Regions from separate parts of the Duganella sp. genome, predicted to be linked through region 1. Evidence: predicted binding sites of a transcription regulator. Region 1 holds the regulator's gene; the other holds the start of a gene.

What was found. Region 1 encodes NrdR, which represses ribonucleotide reductase genes. Its sites were predicted from a motif close to CACNANATNTNGTG; they were not measured.
Region 2: ABDW57_RS02635 (ribonucleoside-diphosphate reductase subunit alpha) is a predicted target of NrdR. The motif match lies at 4,278-4,291, and genes of this name have one in related genera.

Annotation. Positions count from the first base shown of each region.
Region 1 is NZ_JBCNLB010000010.1:5,528-13,537, forward strand. It holds gene tolQ (protein TolQ) at 1-244, opposite strand, end outside; gene ybgC (tol-pal system-associated acyl-CoA thioesterase) at 251-664, opposite strand; gene ABDW57_RS17215 (SDR family NAD(P)-dependent oxidoreductase) at 890-1,636, opposite strand; ZMP/ZTP riboswitch at 1,767-1,903, shown strand; gene glyA (serine hydroxymethyltransferase) at 1,998-3,245, shown strand; gene nrdR (transcriptional regulator NrdR) at 3,301-3,774, shown strand; gene pilV (type IV pilus modification protein PilV) at 3,867-4,403, shown strand; gene ABDW57_RS17235 (PilW family protein) at 4,400-5,260, shown strand; gene ABDW57_RS17240 (PilX N-terminal domain-containing pilus assembly protein) at 5,264-5,785, shown strand; gene ABDW57_RS17245 (PilC/PilY family type IV pilus protein) at 5,782-7,692, shown strand; gene ABDW57_RS17250 (type IV pilin protein) at 7,689-8,010, shown strand, end outside.
Region 2 is NZ_JBCNLB010000001.1:550,364-558,373, forward strand. It holds gene ccsA (cytochrome c biogenesis protein CcsA) at 1-175, shown strand, start outside; gene ABDW57_RS02615 (PP0621 family protein) at 172-468, shown strand; gene ABDW57_RS02620 (ATP-binding protein) at 481-2,166, shown strand; gene ABDW57_RS02625 (sigma-54 dependent transcriptional regulator) at 2,166-3,581, shown strand; gene ampD (1,6-anhydro-N-acetylmuramyl-L-alanine amidase AmpD) at 3,578-4,195, shown strand; gene ABDW57_RS02635 (ribonucleoside-diphosphate reductase subunit alpha) at 4,368-7,283, shown strand; gene ABDW57_RS02640 (ribonucleotide-diphosphate reductase subunit beta) at 7,393-8,010, shown strand, end outside.

The sequences.
Region 1 (8,010 bases):
GCGGGCCGCTGTTGGCGCGGTCCTTGCCGGCGTTCTGGTACAGGGCGTGCAGGTTGCCGCCGGCCCAGAAGGTCTTTTCAAATTCCACCGTCAGGCGGCGCGCCGATTTGATGGCAAACAGCTTGCTGAAGATGTAGGTCCAGCTGGTCAGCGAGATGATGAACAGCAGCGCCATGATCAACTGCACGATCAGGTGCGCATTGGTGATGAGGGACAGGAAAGAAAGGTCTTGGGTGACGTTCATTGTTTATCAGTCTGTTTTGGTGGTGTGACGCATTTTGTCGGCGACGATCGCAGGAACGGCGCGCGGACGCAGGGCAGAATCGACGCAACCTACCTTGACCCGCGCCGTGTTCAGCAATGTTTCGCCGCGCCACGCTTCCTGCTGGAAAACGATGGAGGCGCGGCCGATTTTTTCGATACTAACCGTTAATTTTAGTTCATCATCGAGCTTTGCGGGCGCATGATATTCCGCGCTCACGCTTTTGACGACGAACAGGGTGTCGTGCTCGGCCAGCAGGTTGTGCTGGTTGACATGCAAGGCGCGCAGCCATTCAGTGCGCGCGCGCTCGAAGAATTTCAGATAGTTTGCGTAATAGACGATACCGCCGGCGTCGGTGTCTTCGTAGTAGACCCGGACGTTCCAGATGAAATCTGCAGACATGTTGTTTTGACTACTAGTGTAATTGAGCAAGATTCTACGCGATATTGTTGTTTTGGTTGAACTTTATCAACTGGCGCGCAAAAGTGCCCCGCTCGGAAGTAAAGCGGTTTCCTTCCCATTTGCCAAGCTTTGTAACAATGGCTTACGAATTCGGGTCATTCCGGCGGCGGCCGGCATCCATGTTGAGCCAGCGTTCTATGGATTCCGGCCTGCGCCGGCATGAGGTCAGGTGCTGCGTTTGACGTTCAGGGCGCCGTAGCCCTGGCAGGTCGGCATCATGTCGATACGGTTGATGTTGACATGCGGCGGGAGGGTGGCGATCCAGTAAGCGGTGTTGGCGATGTCCTCGGCGGTCAGCGGCGTGGTGCCTTCATAGACTTTGGCTGCTGCAGCGTCATCCTTCAGGCGCACGTTGGAGAATTCGGTGCCGCCGCACAGGCCGGGGGCCAGGTTGGTGCAGCGCACGCCGGTGCCGGCCAGGTCGGCGCGCAGGTTTTGCGTGAACTGGTTGACGAAGGCCTTGGTGGCGCCGTACACATTGCCGCCCGGATAAGGCGTGGAGCCGGCGATCGAGCCGATGTTGATCACGGTCCCGCTATTGCGCTCCACCATGCCCGGCAGGATGGCGCGGGTCATCGCCACCAGGCCGCTGACGTTGGTGGCGATCATGGTGTCCCAGTCGTCCAGCGAGGAAGTGTGGGCCGGCGTGACGCCCAGCGCCAGACCGGCGTTGTTGATCAGGACATCGATATGGCGCCACTCCGCCGGCAAGCCGTCCAGCGCGGCCTTGATCGAGTCGCGGTCGGTCACGTCCAGCACGATCGGGCGGACGGCGTCGCCCAGTTCGGCCGACAGGGTTTGCAGGCGGTCTTCGCGGCGGCCGCTGATCAGCACTTGGTGGCCGTTTTTGGCGAAGATGCGGGCCATGGCGGCGCCGAAGCCGGCAGTGGCGCCGGTGATGAAGACGATCATGATCAGTCCTTGGGATGAGTGGAAAGGTGGACAAAATTGTAGCCGCAAACCGCGCCATCGGTTGTCTTGCTTTGAATGCAACTCATTTTCTTGCTCAAATCTGGCGCATCAAATACAATTTGGCTTCCATTACGTCTCACGTAACTGGCGAAAAGCTGGAGTGATCTGCAAAAATGCCCCACAATGGTGCGTTTTGGTCAGTCCGCGAAAGGTGGGCATCCACCGGGAAACGTGAGATTTCAACAGCCGTTCGCCTGGGCAGCCCTCGATGGAAAGCACGAAGAGGCTGCCGGTCCGCTATGGCTTCTCTCTTTCGATCCAACTGCCAGAAACAAGTTACTCATTCGATTGGAGTTTTTTCATGTTCGCAAAAGATCACACCCTCGCCAGCGTTGACCCGGAACTGTTCGGCGCCATCCAGAACGAAAACACCCGCCAGCACGATCACATCGAGCTGATCGCGTCGGAAAACTACACCTCGCCAGCCGTGATGGAAGCGCAAGGTTCGCAACTGACCAATAAATACGCCGAAGGCTACCCAGGCAAGCGCTACTACGGCGGCTGCGAGTACGTCGACGTGGTCGAGCAACTGGCCATCGACCGCGTGAAAAAGCTGTTCGGCGCGGAAGCGGCCAACGTGCAGCCGAACTCGGGCTCGCAAGCCAACCAGGGCGTGTTCTTCGCCGTGCTGAAACCAGGCGACACCATCATGGGCATGTCGCTGGCGGAAGGCGGCCACCTGACCCACGGCATGCCGCTGAATATGTCCGGCAAATGGTTCAACGTGGTGTCCTATGGCCTGACCGCCGAGGAAGACATCGACTACGCCGCCATGGAAGCGCTGGCCAAGGAACACAAGCCGAAGCTGATCATCGCCGGCGCCTCGGCGTTCTCGAAAAAAATCGACTTCGAGCGTTTCGCTGCCGTTGCCAAATCGGTGGGCGCGTACTTCATGGTTGACATGGCCCACTACGCCGGCCTGATCGCCGCCGGCCTGTATCCTAACCCGGTACCGCACGCTGACTTCGTCACCTCGACCACCCACAAGTCGCTGCGCGGCCCGCGCGGCGGCATCATCCTGATGAAGGCCGAGCACGAGAAAGCCATCAACTCGGCAATCTTCCCTGGCATCCAGGGCGGCCCGCTGATGCACGTGATCGCCGGCAAGGCCGTGGCCTTCCAGGAAGCGCTGCAGCCATCGTTCAAAGAGTACCAGCAGCAAGTGGTGAAAAACGCCGACGTGCTGGCCAAGACCCTGATCAAGCGCGGCCTGCGCATTGTGTCGGGCGGCACCGAGTCGCACGTGATGCTGGTGGACCTGCGTCCGAAGAACCTGACCGGCAAGGAAGCGGAAGCGATCCTGGGTTCGGCCCACATCACCTGCAACAAGAATGGCATCCCTAACGATCCGCAGAAGCCATTCGTGACTTCGGGCATTCGTCTGGGTTCGCCAGCGATGACCACCCGCGGCTTCAAGGAAGCGGAAGCGGAACAAGTCGGCAACCTGATCGCAGACGTGCTGGACAACCCGCACGACGCGGCCACCATCGAGCGCGTGAAAGCGGCGGTGAAGGTTCTGGCTGACAACTTCCCTGTCTACGCCAAGTAATACCACAGCGCGTCGTCCCGGCTTTTGCCGGGACGACGCTAACCAAAGCGCCTCTATGAAATGTCCGTTCTGCCAGCATGAAGATACCCAGGTCCTCGATACACGCGTATCGGAGGAGGGGGATGCGATACGCCGGCGCCGGCGCTGCGGAAAATGTGATAAACGGTTTACCACGTATGAGCGCATCGAGCTGATGATGCCGTATGTGGTGAAGAAAAATGGCAGCCGCACCGAGTACACCTCGGCCAAGCTGCGCGGCAGTCTGGAACTGGCCCTGCGCAAGCGGCCGGTTGCCGCGCCGGCGGTGGACGCCGCCATCGCTTCCATCGAAGAAAAGCTGCTGACCAGCGGCAAGCGCGAAGTCGAAACCGGCTACATCGGCGAGCTGGTGATGCAGGAGTTGAAGCGCCTCGACAACGTCGCTTACATCCGCTTTGCCTCCGTCTACAAAAACTTCGAAGACCTGGTGGAATTCCAGAACGCGATTGCCGAAGTGGGCCAGGAACGCAAAACCCCGCGCAAGAACTAGCCTGCTGCTGGCGCACTTTTGATACACCTCATACTCTCTGCTGTAAGCGCTGCTAACTTCTGACGAGTCTCCCCGACTTGCGGAGGTGTGCCATGCGCGCACGCGGCTATACCCTGTTGGAAATCCTGATTGCGGTGGTGCTGCTGGCGCTGGGCATCATGGGCGGTGTGGCGCTGCAAATGGCGGCGCTGCGGGCGCGTCACCAGGCCGTGCTGTTGTCGCAGGCCACGCAACTGGCCACCGCGCTGGCCGAACGCATGCGCGCCAATCCGGCGCAGACCGATCTCTACCTGACGCTCAATTACGACGCCCATGCCGAGCCGTCGCCAGCGCCGCCGCCAGCCTTGTGCCACGGCGATACCTGCGCCAGCGCGCACTTGGCGCTGGCCGACATGTATGACGCCAAGCTGCAGGTACGACAGGTCATGCCGGCCGGGCGCGTGGTGATTTGCCGCGATGCCGCTTTGTGGAGCGGCGGCGCGCTGCACTGGGCCTGCGTGGGCGGCGCGTCGGCGCCGCTGGTGGTCAAGGTCGGCTGGCGCGGCAAGAATCCGGACGGTACGCCGCTGGTGGATGCCGCCGGTGAAAGCGTGCCCGGCGTGGCGCTGGCGGTGGGAGCGGCGCCATGAAAGCGGCGTGCCGCGGCTGGGGCATGGTGGAGTTCCTGATCGCCATTGCGCTGGGTTTGCTGGTGACGTTGCTCGGCAGCGGATTGCTGATCGCGTCCGGCAGCAATTTCCGCAATCACAGCGACAACGCCTGGCTGGGCGATGGCGGACGCTATGCCTTGCAGGTGATGGCGCAGGCCATACGGCAGGGCGCTTACAGCAACTGGGACAGCGAGCTGGCGCCGCCGGCATTCACGCCGTCGGTGGATGGCCTGGATGCGGCCAGCATCAGCCGCAGTACCGACGGGATCAGCAAGCCGCTGCCGCCGGTGGCCAATGGCAGTGATGTGCTGGCCTTGCGCTTCTCTGGGTCTGGAGTGGGCGCCAATGGCGACGGCTCCGTGGTCAACTGCGGCGGCTTTGGCGTGGCCGGCGAGGCGCGCGGCTGGAGCATTTTTTATGTGGGGGCCGATGCGGGCGGCGAGCCGGAGTTGCGCTGCAAATACCGCAGCGCTTCCGGCTGGGGCGGGGATGCGATCGTGCGTGGCGTGGATTCATTTCAGGTGCTGTACGGCATTGATACCGATACGCCTGCGGATGGCGTGCCGAATACTTATCTGAACGCGACGGCTGTGCGCGCGCTGGATGCCTGGGCGCGCGTATGCAGCGTCAAGCTGGCCTTGTTGCTGCATGGCGAGCGCAACACGCGGGCGGATACGGTGGACATGCGGTTTGATTTATTTGGCGCCGCTTATTCGGAAGCGCATGGCGGCGACCAGGGCGTGCGGGTGGTGGAGGGGAGTTTGCCGCCGGCGCAGCGCTTGCGCGCGCGGCGCATGTTCAGCATGACGGTGGCGCTGCGGAATCGGGATGGCTGAATCATGGACCGGCAACGGGGAATCGTGCTGTTGGTCAGCCTGATGCTGCTGATCATGGTGATGCTGTTGGGCGTGTCGGCGGCGCAGTTGGCTTTGCAGAGCGAAAAAGCGGCGCGTGGCGAGCGTGATCGGGACGTGGCGTTTCTGGCGGCGGAGGATGCCTTGAAAGATGCGGAGCGGGATGTGCAGGCAAGCGGACCGTTTGCTGCGGACTGCGCTGCCGGGCGGCATGAGTATGCGTCCGCCAAGCCGGTGTGGCAGACGGTTGATCTGGCTGGCGGCGCTTGCACGCTGCCCTATGGCGCGCGCACCGCAGCGACGATGCCGACCGGCGAGGGCTTTCTGCCGTTTAAGAAGCCGCAGTACATCGTGGAGCGGATGGTGTGCCATCGCGCAGGAGACGATGCATCTGCCGCTGCGGCGCCGACTTATTGCTATCGCGTGACGGCAATTGGCTTTGGCGCCAGGCCGGAGACGGAAGTGGTGTTGCAAAGCGTGTTCAGCAAACCGGAGGAGTCGCCATGAGAGCGGATCGTCTGACTTTGTTTGTGGTGCTGGCGGTCTGCGTCGGCGCTGTCTCGCGTGCCGGCGCACCTGTGCTGGAAATCGATAGCTGGCCGGTCGCCGCCAGCTGCGCGCCAGCAGCGGGTACGGCGCGTGGCGCCATGCTGGTGCGTGCTGCGCCATTGTCCTCGGCCAGCGGTGGCGATCTGTATGAGGCCACGACGGATCTTGCCGATTGGGGCGGGCATTTTTCCCGCTATCGGTTGCAGGCCGGCGCGGGCGGCCCCTCCACGCTGGCCTGGGATGCCGGCGCCATTCTGAGCGGTAGCGCCGGCGCTGCTCCTGCGCCGGCGCCGGAGCAGCGCCAGATCTACACCTCGGTCGTGCAGGCGGATGGCGCGCTGTCGGTGATTCCCTTCGTCTGGTCGGCGTTGTCGGCGCAGCAGCAGGCGTTGCTGGATCTGGACGATCATGCCGGCGAGCAGCGCCTGGCCTATCTGCGTGGCGATCGAGCGCTGGAGGCCGGGCCGTTCCGCCGTCGTGGCAGCATCCTTGGCGACACCGTCCACAGCACGCCGGTGTACTACCGCGATGTGGTCTATCTTGGCGCCAACGACGGCATGCTGCATGCGTTCGACGCCGCCACCGGCGCAGAACGCTTTGCCTACGTGCCGGACGCCTTGATCGCGCAATTGCATCATCTCACCAGTCCGGCTTACGTTCATCGCGCGTTTGTGGACGGTCCCGCCAGCGCCGGCGAGGCCGGTGGCAAATCCGTGCTGGTATCCGCCATGGGCGGAGGCGCCAAAGGGGTGTTTGCGCTGGATATCTCCGACCCTGCCGATTTCGCTGGCGCGTTGTGGGAATTCACCGACCGCGATGATCCGCTGATGGGCAATGTCACCACCGTGCCGCAAATTGCCAGGGTGCGGGTGCGGCCGGGCGTGCATCGCCATTTTGCGATCGTCGGCAGCGGCATCAATAATGGCGATGACGGCAAGGGGGCCTTGTTCCTGCTGGCGCTCGATAAGCCGCGCAATGAGGGCTGGCTGCGCAACAGCAATTACTATCGCATCATCACGCCGATATCGGACCTCACGCAAGCCAACGCGCTGAGCGCTCCGGTGCTGTTGAATGATCGTGACGGCACGCTGCGCTATGCGTACGCAGGCGATTTGCAGGGCAATCTGTGGCGGTTTGATTTCAGCGGCAGCGCGCCGTGGGCGAAGGCGCCTGGCAAGCCGCTGTTCGTGGCGCGCGACGCCGATCGCCGCCGCCAGCCGATTACCCAGACGCCCTTGCTGGCCTTTGCCGCCACACGCGGTTACATGGTCATGTTTGGCACCGGGCGGCTGATCGAGCGCTCCGATCGGCGTGATGTGGCGACGCAGTCTTACTATGCCGTCATCGATAGTCTGCAATCACCGCCGGAGTCGGTTGCTGGCCGCCACCAGTTGACCCAGCGTTTTCTTGATGGCACGGATCTGCGCATGGAGCCGGGCAGCAAAGGCTGGTACATCGATTTCTTCCAGCCTGGCGAGCGCAGCATCAACACTGGCATGTTGGCGGATGGCGCGGTGCTGTTCAATACCGTGCTGCCAGGCGCTGATGCCTGCAGCGTCAATCGCAGCCGCAGCTTTGTGCTGAATGTCGTCAATGGCCTGCCGGACGAGGGCGGTGTGGTTGCGAGCCCACCGAAGCTGCTGCCGGATTATGTGCCCACGCCATCGCTGTTGCCGCAGACGGTCACGCGCGGCGTGCCTGATGCGATCGGGCGTATCCAGCAGGAGAGGGCTTACGCTGTCGTGCAAGCGGTTGGCGCGGGAGAGGTGAGGGAGAGTGGTGGCATGACTTCCACGCATCGCGTTGGCCGGTTGAGCTGGCGGGAGATCGTCAACTGGCGTGAACTGCATGAGGCCGCCAAATGAAGCGCGCGGGATTCAGCCTGATGGAATTGCTGGTGGCGTTGGTGATCGCGGCGGTGTTGGCGGCGTACGTGATGCCGGCTTACCAGCAGCATATTGTGCGTACGCGGCGTGGCGAGGCGCAATCCGCGTTGTTGAAGCTGATGATGCAGCAGGAGCGCTTTCACTCGCAGCACAACAGCTATATCGCGTTCTCCGCCGGCGCGGCGGACGCCGAGGCGCGCCACTTCCAGTGGTGGAGTGGCGCCAGTGCGCCGGCCAGTGCCTATGAAATAGAAGGCAAAGCCTGCGATGGCGAGCTGATTTCGCAGTGCGTGCAAC
Region 2 (8,010 bases), on a different contig from region 1:
CTTTACCCTGCTGTCGTGGGTGCTGTTTGCCGCGCTGCTGGCCGGCCGCCGCTTCCGCGGCTGGCGCGGCAAGACCGCGCTGAGCTTCACGCTGGCCGGCTTTGCGACTTTGCTGCTGGCCTATGTCGGCAGCCGTTTTGTGTTTGAAGTGGTGTTACATAAGGGTTGGGCATGATTACCAAGATTGTGATGTGGTTGGCGTTGATAATGCTGGTGATCTTCGCGATCCGCTCCAAGATCCGCGAGGCGAAAAAGCGCCATCAGCAGCAGTTCCGCCAGCCGCCGCAGCCGGCGCCGGCGCAGCCGTCGCAGACCTTCAAGGCGCGCGCCGCCGCCCAGGCGGCCAACGACGCCGAGGTGATGCTGCAATGCGCGCACTGCGGCGTCTTTTATCCTGCCTCGGAAACGGTGCAGGCCAACGGCCGTGACTATTGCAGCGCGGCCCACGCCGCCCTGCCGTCCGCATAACCGCCAGCGACCGTGATCGCGCGCCTGCAAGCCCTGTCGGCCGAAGCGCGCGCCACCTTCTGGCGTTCGCTGCAGACGCTCAACGCCACCCGCGTGGTGATCGCGCTGGTGCTGCTGGTCTACCTGAGTTTCGATAACCGCGGCCTGCGCGCCTCCGGCCAGTACCTCTACCTGCAAATCTGCCTGCTGTATCTGGGGCTGGCGATCGGCTTTGCGCTGTCGGCGGTGTATGTGCAGCGCCGCTTCGTGCTGCAGCTGCTGTCGCAGATCGCCTGCGACCTGGCCATCATCTCGCTGCTGTATCTGGCCGGCGGCGGCATGCGCAGCGGGCTGGCCATCCTGTACCTGTTCCCGCTGGCCGGGCTGGCGATCCTGGCGCCGCTGGTGGTGTCGCTGTTCTGCGCCTCGCTGGTGTCGCTGTTCCTGCTGGGCGACACCACTTGGCAAATCTTCCTCACCGAGAGCGACCGCGATGTGATGCAGGCCGGCTTGTACGGCGCTGCCTTCCTGGCCGCCGTGCTGGTGGTGAACCGCATGGCCGCCAAGTTGATCGGGCAGGAGGAACTGGCCATCCAGCGCGGCGTGGAAATCAATGTGCAGCAGGCGGTCAACCGGCTGGTGATGGCCAATATCGGCGACGGCATCCTGGTGGTCGATCCGGACGGGCAGGTGTTTGCCGGCAACCCGGCCGCGCAGCAGATGCTGGGCCTGGTGGGGCCGGAACTGAAGTTCAAGCTGTCGGCCGCCGTGGCGCTGGCGCCGCTGGCGCAGGCTTACCACGCGTGGCGCGAAGATGCCACGCGCGCCACCGCCTTCATCACCATCAAGCCGTTCAACGACGCCGCGCTGGAAGGCATGACCGCCGCCTGGGGCGCGCGCCGCGACCTGGCCGCGCATCTGAAGGTGCGCTTTGCCGCCGCCGAGACCCGCGGCCTGGGCGCCGAGCGCAGCGTGATCTTCCTGCAGGACGTGACCGGGATTGAAAATCAGGCGCAGCAGCTCAAGCTGGCGTCCATGGGGCGGCTCACCGCCAGCATCGCGCACGAGGTGCGCAACCCGCTGTCGGCCATCGGCCACGCCACCTCGCTGCTGGCTGAGGACCTGCACGATCCGGTGCACCAGCGCCTGTTGAAGATCGTCAGCGACAACGTCAGCCGCGTGAACCGCATGGTGGAAGACATCCTGCAGCTGTCGCGCAAGGCGCAGTCGCACCACGAACCGCTGGCGCTGGACGTGTTCCTGGCCGAGCTGCGGGCGGAGTTCATCGAAACCCACAATCTGGCGCCGGCGATCCTCGGGCTGTCGGTGGCGGCCGGCACCACGGTGCGCTTCGATGCGCTGCACCTGCGCGAGGTGATCCTCAATCTGTTGAACAACGCCGTACGCTATGCCAGCGGCGGCCCGGACTCGATCCGGCTGGACGTGGTGGGCAACAAGGCGCAGCGGCTGGAACTGCATGTGCAGGACGATGGTCCCGGCATTTCGCCGGAAGTGCGGGCACACCTGTTTGAACCGTTTTACACCACCTCCAGCAAGGGCACCGGGCTGGGGCTGTATCTGGCACGCGAATTGTGTTTGAATAATGAGGCGCGGCTGGACTATGAATACCGTTTTGACAACAGCGACAGCGCCGACGGCAGCCCTGCCTTGAGCGGGCGCTTTGTAATCACCTTTGCCCAGCAAGGAAAGGCTGCTTGATGAAAGGTTCCCAACGCACCCCGCGCGTCCTGGTGGTCGACGACGAAGCCGACCTGCGCGAACTGCTGGAACTGACCCTGCTGAAAATGGGCCTGGACGTCGACAGCGCCGCCACGCTGGCCGAGGCGCGCACGCTGCTGACCGGCACCGAATACCAGCTGGTGCTGACCGACATGCGCCTGCCCGACGGCCTGGGGCTGGAACTGGTGCGCGAAGTCACGGCCGCCTGCAAGAATACGCCGGTGGCGGTGGTCACCGCCTTCGGCAGCGCCGACAACGCGGTGGTGGCGCTCAAGGCCGGCGCCTTTGATTACATCTCCAAGCCGGTGGCGCTGGACCAGTTGCGGGTGATGGTGCAATCGGCGTTGCGCCTGAACGCCGAGCCGCCGGTAGCACCGGCGCCCAGCGCGGCGCCGGCGGTCAGCCGCCTGCGCGGCGAGTCGGCGGTGATCCAGGCCTTGCGTGCGCAGATCGCGCGGCTGGCGCGGTCGATGGCGCCGGTGGCCATCCACGGCGAATCGGGCAGCGGCAAGGAGCTGGCCGCGCGCGAGATTCACGCCCAAAGTTCGCGCGCCGGCAAGCCCTTCATCGCCGTCAACTGCGGCGCAATTCCGGAAGCGCTGATGGAAGCGGAGTTCTTCGGCTACCGCAAGGGCGCTTTCACCGGCGCCGCCGACGACCGCGAAGGCTTCTTCCAGGCCGCCAACGGCGGCACCCTGATGCTGGACGAAGTGGCCGACCTGCCGCTGGCCATGCAGGTCAAGCTGCTGCGCGCGATCCAGGAGCGGCGGGTGCGCAAGATCGGCGCCACCGCCGAGGAGCCGGTCGATGTGCGCATCATCAGCGCCACCCACAAGAACCTGGCGCAGTGCGTGGAGCAGGGCAGCTTCCGCCAGGATCTGTTCTATCGCCTGAACGTGATTGAACTGAGCCTGCCGCCGCTGCGCGAACGGCTGGACGATCTGGAGCTGCTGACCGCCGCCATTCTGGACCGGCTGGGCACCTTCGAGCACAAGGTGGTGCTCGGTCCCGGCGTGCTGGCGGCGCTGCGCGGCTACGCCTTCCCCGGCAATGTGCGCGAGCTGGAAAACATCCTGGAACGTGCGCTGGCCTTTGCCAACGATGGCGTGATCCAGGTCGACGACCTGTCGCTCAAGGGCGCGCGCATGGCGGAAGCGGCGCCGCTGCCGACGCCGGCGCCGCTGGCGGCCGCGCCGGCCATCGCGCCGCCCAACCCGGACAGCCTGCCCTCCAGCCTGCCCGAATACCTGAACCAGGTGGAGCGCGACATCATCCTGCGGGCGCTGGCGCAGACCCAGTTCAACCGCACCCAGGCCGCCCAGCTGCTGGGCATCAGCTTCCGCCAGCTGCGCTACCAGATGCAGAAATTGAATATCCAGGAGCCCGATTCGTGAGTGCTTTTGACGGCTGGCTGCCGCTGGCAGCGCGTTACGACAGCCCGTACTTCGATGCCCGCCCCGGCGCCACGCCGGACGACATCACCCTGCTGGTGATCCACAATATCTCGCTGCCGGCCGGGCAGTTTGGCGGCCCGCACGTGTCCGACCTGTTCACCGGCCGGATCGATTATAATGCTGACCCCTCGTTCGCCGACCTGCGTGGCCTGAAGGTTTCCAGCCACTTTTTTATCCGCCGGGACGGCCGCGTCATTCAATACGTTTCCGCCAACGAGCGCGCCTGGCATGCCGGCGTGTCGCAGTTTTGCGGGCGCGAGAAATGTAATGATTTTGCTATCGGGGTGGAGCTGGAGGGCAGCGATCTGGTGGCCTTCGAGCCGGCCCAGTATGCGGCGCTGGCGGCGCTGACCATCGCGCTGCGCCAGCACTATCCATTGACTGACGTGCAGGGGCACGAACACATTGCGCCGGGCCGGAAAACCGATCCCGGGCCGTGCTTCGACTGGGAATATTACCAGAAACTGCTGAATCAAAAGGCACTGGCTGAGCCCGCGTTAGTGGGCGCTATCGCGGGATTGCGCGTGGTAAAAGGCGTTCCGCAAAGTCAATAGAAAAATTGCCGTAAACGACAAAATTTCCCCTTGCATGGGTGTTTTGCGGCTACTACAATCAGTGGATCGGGTCGGGTCCGGCCACTAGATATAGTGGTTGCCGTGATATCGATTCTTATTAAACATATATGCGGCGCAGCAATGACTGCACGTTGTTATCCGGGGAGCTTAAATGCAATCTACTCAAGACATCACCATCAATCCAGCGCTGGTACCAGCCGCCGCTGCGAGTACCGCCAGCAGCCCGGCAACGGCAGCAAGCGATCTCGGTGACTACCGCATCATTCGCCGTAACGGCGCGGTTGTCGCGTTTGAACCGTCGAAAATTGCAGTCGCCATGACCAAGGCCTTCCTGGCCGTCAACGGCGGCCAGGGTGCGGCCTCGGCCCGCATCCGCGAACTGGTGGAACAGCTGACCAGCAGCGTGGTGGCTGCGCTGGTGCGCCGCCAGCCATCGGGCGGCACCTTCCACATCGAAGACGTGCAAGACCAGGTGGAACTGGCGCTGATGCGCTCGGGCGAACACGATGTGGCCCGCGCCTACGTGCTGTACCGCGCCAAGCAAATGGAAGAACGCCGTCTGGCCAAGGAAGCCGCCGGCGCCACCACCATTGCTGCACCGCAAATCCACGTGCTGGAAAACGGCGAGCGCAAGCCGCTGGAACTGAACCGCGTGACCAGCCTGATCGGCGCCGCCTGCCAGGGCCTGGAAAAACACGTGGACGCTGACGCCATCGTCGCGGAAACCCTGAAAAACCTGTACGACGGCGTGCCGGTCGAAGAACTGCACAAGTCCGCCATCCTGGCTGCCCGCGCGCTGATGGAGAAGGACCCGGCTTACTCGCAGGTGACCGCCCGCATCCTGCTGCACACCATCCGCAAGGAAGTGTTCGGCAAGGAAGTGGCGCAAGCTGCGGCCGCCGCCGAATACGTGACCTACTTCCCGCAATACATCGCCAAGGGCATCGCCGCCGAGCTGCTGGACACCAAGCTGGGCGAGTTCGACCTGGCCCGCCTGGCCAAAGCCATCGTCGCCGACCGCGACCTGCAGTTCGGCTACATCGGCCTGCAAACCCTGTACGACCGCTACTTCCTGCACGTGCGCGATGTGCGCATTGAAATGCCGCAGGCCTTCTACATGCGCGTCGCCATGGGCCTGGCCCTGAACGAAACCGACCGCGAAGCGCGCGCCATCGAGTTCTACAACCTGCTGTCGACCTTCGACTTCATGTCGTCGACCCCGACCCTGTTCAACTCGGGCACCCTGCGTTCGCAGCTGTCGTCGTGCTACCTGACCACCGTGTCGGACGACCTGGAAGGCATCTACGACGCCATCAAGGAAAACGCCCTGCTGGCCAAATTCGCCGGCGGCCTGGGTAACGACTGGACCCCGGTGCGCGCGCTGGGCGCCCACATCAAGGGCACCAACGGCAAATCGCAAGGCGTGGTGCCGTTCCTGAAAGTGGTCAACGACACCGCCGTGGCGGTCAACCAGGGCGGCAAGCGCAAGGGCGCGGTGTGCGCCTACCTGGAAACCTGGCACATGGACATCGAGGAATTCCTCGACCTGCGCAAGAACACCGGCGACGACCGCCGCCGCACCCACGACATGAACACCGCCAACTGGATTCCGGACCTGTTCATGAAGCGCGTGATGGAAAAAGGCGAGTGGACCCTGTTCTCGCCATCGGACACCCCGGACCTGCACGACCTGGTCGGCAAGGCCTTCGAAAAAGCCTACCTGGGCTACGAAGCCAAGGCCGCCGCCGGCGAAATCCGCGTGTTCAAGAAAATCCAGGCGCTGGACCTGTGGCGCAAGATGCTGTCGATGCTGTTTGAAACCGGCCACCCATGGATCACCTTCAAGGACCCATGCAACATCCGTTCGCCGCAGCAGCACGTGGGCATGGTCCACAGCTCCAACCTGTGCACCGAGATCACCCTGAACACCGGTCCGGACGAAATCGCCGTCTGCAACCTGGGTTCGGTCAACCTGCCGGCCCACATGAAAGAGGGCAAGCTGGATCACGTCAAGCTGCAGAAAACCATCCGCACCGCGATGCGCATGCTGGACAACGTGATCGACATTAACTACTACGCGGTCGACAAGGCGCGTAACGCCAATATGCGTCACCGTCCGGTGGGCTTGGGCGTGATGGGCTTCCAGGACTGCCTGCACATGATGCGCGTGCCGTTCTCGTCGATGGAATCGGTGCAGTTTGCCGACACCTCGATGGAAGCGGTCTGCTACTACGCCTACCTGGCCTCGACCGAGCTGGCCGAAGAACGCGGCCACTACGCTTCGTACAAAGGTTCGCTGTGGGATCGCGGCATCCTGCCACAGGACTCGATCAAGCTGCTGGCCGAAGAGCGCGGCGGCTACCTGGAGCAGGACCTGTCGTCCTCGATGGACTGGACCCCGGTGCGCGAGCGCATCGCCAAGTTCGGCATGCGTAACTCGAACTGCGTGGCGATCGCACCGACCGCGACCATCTCGAACATTATCGGCGTCTCGGCTTGCATCGAACCGACCTTCCAGAACCTGTACGTGAAGTCCAATCTGTCGGGCGAGTTCACCGAGATCAACGCCTACCTGGTGCGCGACCTGAAGGCGCGCGACCTGTGGGACGAGGTCATGATTGCCGACCTGAAGTACTTCGACGGTTCGCTGGCCAAGATCGACCGCATCCCGCAAGACCTGCGTGACATTTATGCAACCGCGTTTGAAGTGTCGCCAAGCTGGCTGGTGGAAGCCGCCTCGCGCCGCCAGAAGTGGATCGACCAGGCGCAGTCGCTGAACATTTACATGGCTGGCGCCTCGGGCAAGAAGCTGGACGAAACCTACAAGCTGGCATGGCTGCGTGGCCTGAAAACCACCTACTACCTGCGTACCATCGCCGCCACCCACATGGAGAAATCCACCACCAAGACCGGCGCCCTGAACGCCGTGCCGGTGGACGGCGGCCTGGCTGCGGCCAACGCCGCGCCGGCGCCAGCGCCGGTGGCCGCCGCCGCTGTGGAAGAAGGCGCCGCCTGCTACCTGCGTCCGGGCGACGACGGTTTCGAGGAATGCGAAGCCTGCCAGTAAGAGCCGTCATTCCGGCGCACGGCGGAATCCATACTGAGTCAGCATGGGTCCCGGCGTGCGCCGGGACGACATTGGTACTAATATAGATAGAATTCAGAAGGAACTCATTATGTCGCTGTCCTGGGACGACGAGGCCGCACCGGCCAAACAAGTAGTCAATCAAGCTGCGCTGGCCGCCTCCGAGGGCAGCGCCGAGCAAGTCGCGCTGCGCGTGAACGCGGACGACAAACGCATCATCAACGGCAAAACCGACGTCAACCAGCTGGTGCCGTTCAAGTACAAGTGGGCCTGGGACAAATACCTGGCCGGCTGCGCCAACCACTGGATGCCGCAGGAAGTGAACATGCAGCGCGATATCGAGCTGTGGAAGAACCCGAACGGCCTGACCGAAGACGAGCGCCGTCTGGTCAAGCGCAACCTCGGCTTCTTCGTCACCGCCGACTCGCTGGCCGCCAACAACATCGTGCTGGGCACCTACCGCCACATCACCGCGCCGGAGTGCCGCCAGTACCTGCTGCGCCAAGCGTTTGAAGAGGCGATCCACACCCACGCCTACCAGTACATCGTCGAGTCGCTGGGCCTGGACGAGCAGGAAATCTTCAACGCCTACAACGAGATCAAGTCGATCCGTGACAAGGACGAGTTCCTGATTCCGTTCATCAACACCCTGACCGACCCGGCGTTCACCACCGGCACTGTCGAGCAGGACCAGAAACTGCTCAAATCG